2 regions of the Yersinia kristensenii genome follow, and region 2 is predicted to be linked to the other one. Evidence: predicted binding sites of a transcription regulator. Region 2 holds the regulator's gene; the other holds the start of a gene.

Region 1 (5,156 bases), 1.1 Mb from region 2:
TAATGCCGTAAACTTTCACAAAACACATCGCCGCCAGTGCGCCAGTAATCGCCAACATCACAATAGCAATCGGCCCGGCAAGGCGAATAATAAAGCCGCCATCTTTGGTCATGGTAAACAGTGATTGATAAGTAAACCATTCACTGACAAAACCATTGAATGGCGGTAGGGCGGAGATCGCCATACATCCCACCAGAAAGGTCAGCGCGGTATAAGGCATCATTCTGGCCAACCCGCCCATCTTCTCCATGTCTTTGGTATGTAAGCGATAAATCACTGCGCCAGCCCCAAGGAACAGCAGCCCTTTGAAGACGGCGTGGTTAAGCAGATGATAGAGTGCGCCGAGTAGGCCAAGGGCGGCTAACACCGGCTGATGGCTGGCAATGCCTATCATGCCGACTCCCACCCCCATCAGGATGATGCCGATGTTCTCAACAGTGTGGTATGCCAGCAGGCGTTTGATGTCGTGCTCCGCCAAGGCATACAGCACGCCGAGCACCGAGGATACCGCGCCAAAACCCAGCACCACCACGCCCCACCACAGTTGGCTTGCGCCGAGTAAATCAATGCCGACTTTGATGATACCGAAGATACCAATTTTGACCATGACACCGGACATCAGGGCTGAAGCATGGGACGGGGCAGCGGGGTGCGCACGTGGCAACCAGCCATGGAGCGGCAGCATCCCAGCTTTGGCACCAAAGCCGAAGAAAGCTAACAAGAAGATAATCGAGGCCATGACCGGCTGTGGGTTGGTTTGGCGGAAAGCGGCAAATTCGAGACTACCGCTGAGGCGGTACAGCAGGAAGAAAGCAATCATAATCAGCACGGAACCGGCGTGGGCAATCAGAAAATAGAGCAAGCCCGCGCTAATGGCGTCGTCGTCCTGATCGGAAATCACCAGGAAGTAAGAGGCCAGCGACATCATTTCGAAGAAAATAATAAAGTAGAAAGCGTTATCCACCACCACCAGCGCCACCATCGAGGCGATGAATAGGTTCATAAAGACCCCCATTCCCCACGCCCCACGGCCTTTGTATTCCTGCACATAGGCCAGCGAATAGAGGGCGGTTATCACCACCAACAGTGAGATGACCATCAGCATAAATGCCGCCAATGGATCAAGGCGCAGACTGAAGGCCGCAAACGGGAATGGCCCCGCGGTGATGAAAGTGATTATAGCGCCCCCCAGCAGAGTGGGAGCGGCGGCAAACAGGCCAGCAACGCCACCCAGCAATGACGCCAGCCCTGCCGTATAAATCGCCAGAGTCTCGCGCCGTGCCAGAAGCAGAGAAAGCAATGCGCCAGCCAGATAAAGCAGCAAGGAGAGGCCTAATAACTCAAGCGAATTCATCATCTTTTCTGCTCCTCATGAGAGATGGCGGACGAGGTGTCCACGGCCATAAAGGGCAGCTCGTTGGCAAACCCGCTGGCAGCCGCCAGCCGCTTGGCGCGATTCGCCTGCTCAATACTGTGCTCATCCACTAGCATCAAGGCGTTGGTCGGGCAGACCCGCACACATTCCGGCCCCTGTGATTGGAAGCTGCATAAGTCACATTTCACCGCGACAGTCCGTACTCCAGCATTCCAGGCGAGGAACGGATTCATACTGGCCGGGCTGAATGGCACATCAGATAACGTGGTCATCGGAATGTATTCAGGGAATGTGTCTGGCACCGCCAGGGGCTTACTGCCAGCCGGTGTGATGGCACCAAACGGGCAGGCGATACCACAAAGCTTGCAACCGATGCAGATGGTTTCATCCAATTCGACAGCGTTATTGGTCAGAGTGATGGCATTGACCGGGCAAACCCGTGCACACCACGCATCTTCGCACTGGCGACAGAGAATCGGCGCCGTAACCGTGGCGTTACGCATCAGGGTCAATCTGGGATGCTGTTGTAAACCCTTGGCTTTATGCACCTGGCTGCAAGCAGCCATGCAGGTATTGCATCCAATACAAAGCCTTGGCTCCGCAATCACAAAGCGGTTCATGGCCATACCCTCCGGGACAAAAATCTGGTGACAGTCAGGCTGTGAGAAATCATTTCTCAGCGACAAAGCATATTCTGTGCCAGTACGGTGGACGCCAATGCAAAAGAGCTGTGAAGCCGCGCCAGTTGGGCATTAAGGTGATTGCAGATAAAAGGCAGGAGTTTAAAAGGCAGTAAAAACAGGGAGATTGCGCAGTGACATGTCGACATTAGTGACGAAACTGCCGCCGTTTGATGACACTTCGACAGTAATTATTCATTCTATGAATTCATGGTGGGGCGAACTTGGTAAATATCATTATTTATCAATTTGTTAACTTGAACGTTGTTCCAGTGGGAAATGCAGCATTACTGGCACCGTCTTTGCATTATCTTTGTAAGATAAATCCATACTGGGAGAACAGTCATGCATGAGATTACCTTGTGCCAAAACGCTATTGCCATGATGGAACAGCAGGCACGGCTGCATGGCGCGCAGAGAATTACCGGGGTGTGGCTGGAAACCGGCGCATTTTCTTGTGTCGAGCCGCAGGCGTTGGAGTTCTGTTTTGAGCTGGTGTGTCGTGGCACTTTGGCTGAGGGCTGTGTTTTGCATCTTAGCCAGCAGCCATCACAAGTGTGGTGTCATGACTGCCAGCAATTCATTAATTTGCTCAGCAGTAAAGTGACCCGCTGCCCATTGTGTGCTGGCAGTCATTTGCGTATTGGTGCGGCTGATGATGGCGTGATGATTAAGCGGTTGGAGGTGGAATGAATTTACTTTTTTTATGCCGTGATACCGTGGGAGCCGGATTATGTGTATAGGGATACCTGGACAAATTGTTGCGTTAGATGAGACTCAATCGGGCACGGCATGGGTAGATGTCTGTGGTGTACGCCGCTCGGTGAATATTATGCTGGTCGCCGCAGATGAGCAGGCCAGCGCCGCTTTGTTGGGGCATTGGGTTTTGGTACATGTAGGTTTTGCCATGAGCCGGTTGGATGAGGATGAGGCGCTGGAAACCTTGCAGTTATTACAGGAAATGGGGGAAGTTGAAAGTGATGTGGGGGCGTTTTTGGGGCAAGGGGGGTAACTGAAAGCGCTTTTGATTGAACTTAACGTCAAAACAAAAGCGTATTCAGAATTATGGTGTTGGTGTTGGTGTTGGTGTTGGTGTTGGTGTTGGTGTTGGTGTTGGTGTTGGTGTTGGTGTTGTTTTTTTCTGTTTTTCTTCTGCCAGCCGCTGTTCCAGTTCAACTAACTGTTCTGGCGATACTGCCGGATAGCCTTGTGCATCATCGGGTATGACGTGTACCGCAGGGATAGGGATTAATGGCCCGAGGAAGCGCGGCTCGCGTTTCAAAATATAGAGATCAGTCAGGGCACCAAGGCGGGCAAAGATTTCTCGTACCCGGACATTGAGCATATCTTTGGGTGATGGTACGGCAAAACACTGCGCTTGAATCCCCATATGCATAGCGATAAATAATGCCCGCTCGCAATGGAAACGCTGAGTAATGATAATAAAATCATTGGTATCAAACACCTTACGAGTGCGCACAATAGAATCTAGCGTGCGAAAACCTGCATAATCCAACACGATATCAGAGGGGGCTACCCCTGCGGCTATCAAGTCACGGCGCATGGTCATCGGCTCGTTATAACTGTGTAAAGCATTATCACCGCTAAGCAGTAAGTAACTGACTTTGCCACTGTTATAAGCGTTTAATGCCCCTTGAATACGGTATTGATAAAACTGATTAATACCACCAGTACGGTAATATTTGGCTGTACCCAATACCACACCGACCTGCCGGTGGGGCAAGTCTTGTAGCTCATCGTAGATAAAAGGGGCTGTTTTCCAACTGATCCAGCGATCGAGCGCAATAGCTGTCACCATCAGCAACCCTGCGATGATAATTAAGCTAATAATCAGGCGTTTCCACATTCTGAGGCCTTTAGTGCATTCAATTCACTGGTGATATGGGCAAGGCTACTGTACCTGCTCATGTCATGCCAATAGTTTCTTATCTACTTTGGATTAAATTATATAAAAGGCGCGTATTCGCCGGTAACCGGCCTACGCAGTCACGTAGGCCGGGCAGCATTTAGAACGAAGTCCGCTTGTAGGTACGATACTGTGGCTGCCAATAGTTGTGCTCAATGGCTTTTGCCAGTGCTTCTTCTGAGGTCACAATGGCGACGCCTTGCAACTGTGCGGCTTTACCGACCTGCATCGCAATGGTTTTGGATACGGCTTGAATGTCGTCGATATTCGGCAACAATGCCCCTTCACCGTTAAGCGCTAGCGGTGAACATCCTGCTAATGCTCGGCTGGCTGCCATCAACATGCCGTCGGTGACGCGTTTGGCACCCGATGCCAGCACACCTAAGCCAATACCCGGGAAGATATAAGAATTATTGCATTGAGCAATCGGATACAGTTTATCTTTATAACTGACCGGCGAGAAAGGACTGCCCGTCGCCACCAGAGCTGCGCCATCGGTCCAGTTAATAATGTCTTCTGGACGAGCTTCAACCCGTGATGTTGGGTTCGACAGTGGCATAACGATTGGGCGTGCGCAGTGTTTGTGCATCTCGCGGATTAATTCTTCGGTAAACAGCCCCGGTTGACCAGAAACCCCAATCAGCACGGTAGGTTTGGCATTACGCACCACATCCTGCAAAGAGATTGAGTCACTGGCCAGGTTCCAACTCTGTAATTTGTCGCTTTTTTGCACCAATTTGCTTTGGAAATCCAATAAATTAGGCAGTTTGTCAGTCAACAGACCGAAACGGTCGACCATAAAGACGCGCGCCCGCGCTTGTTCTTCACTCAGCCCTTCTGAAATCATTTGCGCGATAATTTGCTCGGCAATACCACAACCCGCAGAACCGGCCCCGAGGAAAGTGACAGTCTGGTCGCGCAACTGGCTACCTGCGGCATGACTGGCGGCAATCAGGCTGCCTAACGTGACCGCCGCTGTGCCCTGAATATCATCATTGAAACAGCACAGCTCATCACGGTAGCGGTTGAGCAGCGGGGTAGCATTATTCTGAGCAAAATCTTCAAACTGCAACAACACATTCGGCCAGCGGCGCTTTACAGCCTGAATGAATTTATCAACAAAGGCATAATATTCGTCGCCGGAAATACGTGGGTGACGCCAACCCATATACAG
Region 2 (5,156 bases):
CGTGGTTTTTAATCCAGTTGGGCAATTAAGTTATAAACTGGTAGCAGAAGAAGTCCAGAACTTCAGCGAACAAGAGCTGACCTGGTTTACCCGGCCAGTCATGACAATGTTTGATGAGAATGCCGTTGCCACTTGGTCAGTACGTGCAGATCGCGCCAAGCTGACCAATGATAAGATGCTTTATTTGTATGGTCACGTCGAGGTTGATAGCCTAACCCCAGACGCACAGTTACAAAAAATTAAAACGGATAACGCCCAGGTTAATTTGATCACTCAGGATGTCTCCTCAGATGATGAAGTAACCCTCTTTGGTGTTGGATTTACATCTAACGGTATGAAAATGCGTGGCAATTTGCGGGATAAAACCGCCGAGCTGATTGAAAAGGTTAAAACCTCTTATGAAATCCAAAAATAAAATTCGTCATTTTTTGCTTGCCAGCTCACTTTTGGCCGCTAGCTTGCCAGCATTGGCTTTAACGGGTGATACCGATCAGCCCGTCAAGGTTGATTCCGTCAAACAAGCGCTAGATATGGCGGCGAATACCATCACATTTACTGATAATGTGATTATCAAGCAAGGCACTATTGAGATTAAGGCTGATAAAGTGGTGGTGACCCGTCCGGGGGGTGATCAAAGCAAAATGGTCATTGAAGGTTTTGGTAATCCGGTCACTTTCTATCAGATGCAAGACAGCGGTAAACCCGTGAAAGGTCATGGGCAGAAACTGCGTTACGAAGTCGCTAACGATTTTGTCGTATTGACCGGTGATGCCTATCTGGAGCAGCTTGATAGCAATATCAAAGGTGATCGCATCACTTATTTGGTGAAAAAACAGCAGATGGAAGCCTTCAGTGATAAAGGCAAGCGCGTCACCACCGTGCTATTACCGTCCCAATTACAAGATAAAGGGCCAGCAGCTTCAGGCCAAAAGAAGAGTAACTAATCATTTATGGCAACATTAATCGCAGAAAAACTGGCTAAGGCGTACAAAGGCCGTAAAGTGGTCGAAGACGTCAGCTTGAAAGTAAAGTCCGGTGAGATTGTCGGTTTACTTGGGCCAAACGGTGCCGGTAAAACCACCACTTTTTATATGGTCGTCGGCATTGTTCAGCGTGACGCCGGGCGTATTGTGATTGATGACGAAGATATCAGCCTCTTGCCTCTCCATGAACGCGCCCTGCGCGGAATTGGCTACTTACCGCAAGAAGCTTCCATCTTCCGCCGCCTGAGTGTCTTTAACAATCTGATGGCGGTGCTGGAAATCCGTAAAGACCTCTCATCTGAGCAACGTCAGGAGCGGGCTGATGAGTTAATGGAAGAGTTCCATATTACTCATTTACGTGACAGTCTGGGCCAATCACTTTCCGGTGGTGAACGTCGCCGGGTTGAAATCGCCCGTGCACTGGCGGCTAATCCTAAATTTATTCTGCTGGATGAACCGTTTGCTGGGGTTGACCCGATTTCTGTTATTGATATCAAAAAAATAATTGAACACCTGCGCGACAGTGGCCTCGGTGTCCTAATTACCGACCATAACGTGCGCGAAACACTAGACGTTTGTGAGCGGGCTTATATTGTAAGCCAAGGGCATTTAATCGCTCACGGAACACCACAGGAAATTTTGGCCGACGAACAAGTTAAACGTGTTTATCTGGGTGAGGAGTTCCGCCTTTAATCTTCTCATCACGGCACACTATTAATGACTTTGTTAGCCACCAGGAAAATTGATACTGCATTATGAAGCAAGGTTTGCAACTCAAGTTCAGCCAACAACTGGCCATGACTCCGCAGCTACAGCAGGCTATTCGCCTGTTGCAGCTTTCTACGCTAGAGCTCCAGCAGGAGATTCAGTTAGCGCTGGAGAGTAACCCCCTGCTTGAGCAAACCGATCTTCACGAAGAGATAGATGCAAAAGAAACGGTAGACAGTGAAGCGCTTGATACGCGCGAAGCGCTGGAACAAAAAGATATGCCGGAAGAGTTACCACTGGATGCCACCTGGGATGAGATTTACACCGCGGGCACACCATCTGGTATGGGCAATGATTACAGTGACGACGAACTACCGGTCTACCAGGGGGAAACCACCCAAACGCTACAAGATTATTTAATGTGGCAAGTGGACTTGACCCCCTTTTCTGAAACTGATGCTGCGATTGCGACTTCTATCGTCGATGCGGTTGATGAAACCGGCTATCTTACTGTGCCACTGGAAGACATTCTGGAAAGTATGGGAGATGAAAACGTCGGGTTAGACGAAGTTGAAGCGGTGCTTAAGCGAATACAACACTTTGATCCCATTGGTGTCGCTGCTCGCAACTTGCGTGAATGCCTGTTGGTGCAGTTGTCGCAATATGCCAAAGACACGCCTTATCTTGCCGAAGCGCGCCTGGTCATTAGTGATTATCTGGATTTGCTAGGCAACCATGATTTCCGCACGATGATCCGTTTAAGTCGGTTAAAAGAAGATACACTTAAAGAAGCCATTGCTCTGATTCAATCACTGGATCCGCGCCCTGGCCAGTCTATCAATACCGGGGAATCTGAGTACGTCATACCGGACGTTCTGGTGCGTAAAGACAAAGGGCACTGGACGGTAGAGCTGAATGCCGATAGCATTCCACGCCTGAAAATCAACCAGCAGTATGCGGCAATGGGCAGCAGCACCCGTAATGACAGTGACGGGCAGTTTATCCGCAGCAATCTGCAAGAGGCAAAATGGTTGATAAAAAGCCTTGAAAGCCGTAATGAGACACTGTTAAAAGTGGCGCGCTGCATTGTTGAGCAGCAAGTGGCCTTTTTTGAAAGTGGGCCTGAATTTATGAAACCCATGGTACTGGCAGACATTGCCCAAGCCGTGGATATGCATGAGTCGACAATTTCCCGTGTGACCACGCAGAAATTCCTGCACAGTCCTCGGGGTATTTTCGAGCTGAAATATTTCTTCTCCAGTCACGTCAATACAGAAAGCGGGGGTGAAGCTTCTTCCACTGCAATCCGTGCACTGGTGAAAAAATTGGTTGCGGCAGAAAATCCTGCCAAACCACTGAGTGACAGTAAGCTGACGACACTATTATGCGAACAAGGCATTATGGTGGCACGGCGTACCGTCGCGAAGTACCGAGAGTCGTTATCCATCCCGCCGTCAAACCAGCGTAAACAGTTGGTTTGACCTGAACTGAGAAGGAAGACACTATGCAACTCAATATTACCGGACATCATGTCGAAATAACCGAAGCATTACGCGAGTTTGTGACCACTAAATTTGCCAAACTAGAGCAATATTTTGATCGAATTAACCAGGTGTATGTGGTTTTAAGTGTCGAAAAAGTAAAACAAATTGCAGAAGCAACGGTGCATGTGAATGGGGGCGAGTTGCACGCAAGTTCAGAGCAGGAAGATATGTACGCCGCAATTGATATTTTGGTTGATAAACTGGCCCGCCAGTTAAACAAGCATAAAGATAAACTGAAACAACATTAGGGGCCCTTGTTGCTGTTATATACCCTGGATAATTCGAGTTACATCCATGCAGCTTGAAGTATGACGGGTACACAGCAAAGGTTCTACACTCGCTACACCACCTGATGCCAGCAGAGAAGAATATTCCGCTGGCATCAGGCGTAAAACAGCGCTTAAGTGAAAGATGAGATGATCAACGATCCAGCATTGCAATTAAGCTCGGTATTAAATATCGAGTGCACCAAAAGCTCCGTACATTGCTCAAGTAAAAAACGGGCTTTGGAAATTATCAGCGAGTTAGCTGCCAAACAGCTGAACCTGCCGTCACAGATCGTTTTCGATGCTGTGTTAACCCGCGAACGCATGGGCAGTACAGGTATTGGTAGTGGTATCGCGATCCCTCATGGCAAGCTGGAGGAAGATACACTGCGCGCTGTAGGTGTATTTATCCGCCTGGACCAACCTATTGCTTTCGATGCTATTGATAACCAACCGGTTGATCTATTATTTGCCTTGTTGGTTCCAGCAGATCAATGTAAAACTCACTTACACACTTTGTCTTTAGTCGCCAAGCGATTAGCTGATAAAACAGTGTGTCGTCGTTTACGGGCGGCGCAAAGTGATGATGAGCTTTATCAAATCATGACTGAATTACCGCCAGAAACAGCGTAATCAGGCAAGTAACGTCTATTTTATCCGTGATGCCCGGCTGTTGCCGGAATACAAGGTTCTACAAAGGGAGTCACTCACATGGTGCTGATGATTGTCAGCGGCCGTTCCGGTTCAGGGAAGTCTGTAGCTTTGCGCGCATTGGAAGATATGGGTTTCTATTGCGTCGATAACTTGCCCGTGGTTCTGCTGCCGCAATTGGCGAGTACACTTGCCGATAGGAATATCTCTGCCGCGGTGAGCATAGACGTGCGCAATATGCCTGAATCTCCTGAGGTATTTGAACATGCCATGACCCAACTGCCGGATAGCTTTTCCCCGCAGTTGCTGTTTTTGGATGCTGACCGCAATACCCTGATTCGTCGCTATAGTGATACCCGTCGGCTACATCCGCTGTCGACCAAGAATCTGTCATTAGAAAGTGCTATTGATGAAGAGAGCGACTTGCTAGAGCCTTTGCGCTCACGGGCTGACTTGATTATTGATACTTCTGAAATGTCAGTGCATGAGTTGGCTGAGATGCTGCGCACCCGCTTGCTGGGTAAACGTGAGCGCGAGCTGACCATGGTGTTTGAATCCTTCGGCTTTAAACACGGTCTGCCCATTGATGCAGATTATGTCTTCGACGTCCGCTTCCTGCCAAACCCGCACTGGGACCCGAAATTACGCCCAATGACAGGGCTGGATAAGCCGGTGGCTTCTTTCCTTGATCGCCATACCGAAGTGCATAACTTTATTTATCAGACCCGCAGCTATTTGGAGCTGTGGTTGCCGATGCTGGAAACCAATAACCGCAGTTATCTGACGGTAGCCATTGGATGTACCGGCGGTAAGCACCGCTCAGTCTACGTTGCGGAACAACTGGCCGATTACTTCCGCGCCCGTGGGAAGAATGTCCAATCACGTCATCGTACTCTGGAAAAGCGTAAATAATGACCGTCAAACAGACAGTTGAGATCAAAAACAAGTTGGGGATGCACGCCAGACCCGCAATGAAATTGTTCGAGCTGGTTCAAAGTTTTGAT

The links. The regulator sigma-54, encoded in region 2, starts transcription at its own class of promoters, with help from an activator protein. The targets are predictions, from matches to a motif close to GTTGGCACANNTTTCGCTNT.
Region 1: hypA (hydrogenase maturation nickel metallochaperone HypA) is a predicted target of sigma-54. The motif match lies at 2,345-2,364, and genes of this name have one in related genera.

The regions. Positions count from the first base shown of each region.
Region 1 is NZ_UHIY01000001.1:2,910,844-2,915,999, forward strand. Features, by position in the region: gene hyfB (hydrogenase 4 subunit B) at 1-1,357, opposite strand, end outside; gene DX162_RS13285 (4Fe-4S dicluster domain-containing protein) at 1,354-1,995, opposite strand; gene hypA (hydrogenase maturation nickel metallochaperone HypA) at 2,401-2,748, shown strand; gene DX162_RS13295 (HypC/HybG/HupF family hydrogenase formation chaperone) at 2,789-3,067, shown strand; gene sanA (outer membrane permeability protein SanA) at 3,119-3,922, opposite strand; gene DX162_RS13305 (NAD-dependent malic enzyme) at 4,083-5,156, opposite strand, start outside.
Region 2 is NZ_UHIY01000001.1:1,782,832-1,787,987, reverse strand. Features, by position in the region: gene lptC (LPS export ABC transporter periplasmic protein LptC) at 1-415, shown strand, start outside; gene lptA (lipopolysaccharide ABC transporter substrate-binding protein LptA) at 399-944, shown strand; gene lptB (LPS export ABC transporter ATP-binding protein) at 951-1,676, shown strand; gene rpoN (RNA polymerase factor sigma-54) at 1,739-3,172, shown strand; gene hpf (ribosome hibernation promoting factor) at 3,196-3,483, shown strand; gene ptsN (PTS IIA-like nitrogen regulatory protein PtsN) at 3,652-4,134, shown strand; gene rapZ (RNase adapter RapZ) at 4,213-5,064, shown strand; gene npr (PTS phosphocarrier protein NPr) at 5,064-5,156, shown strand, end outside.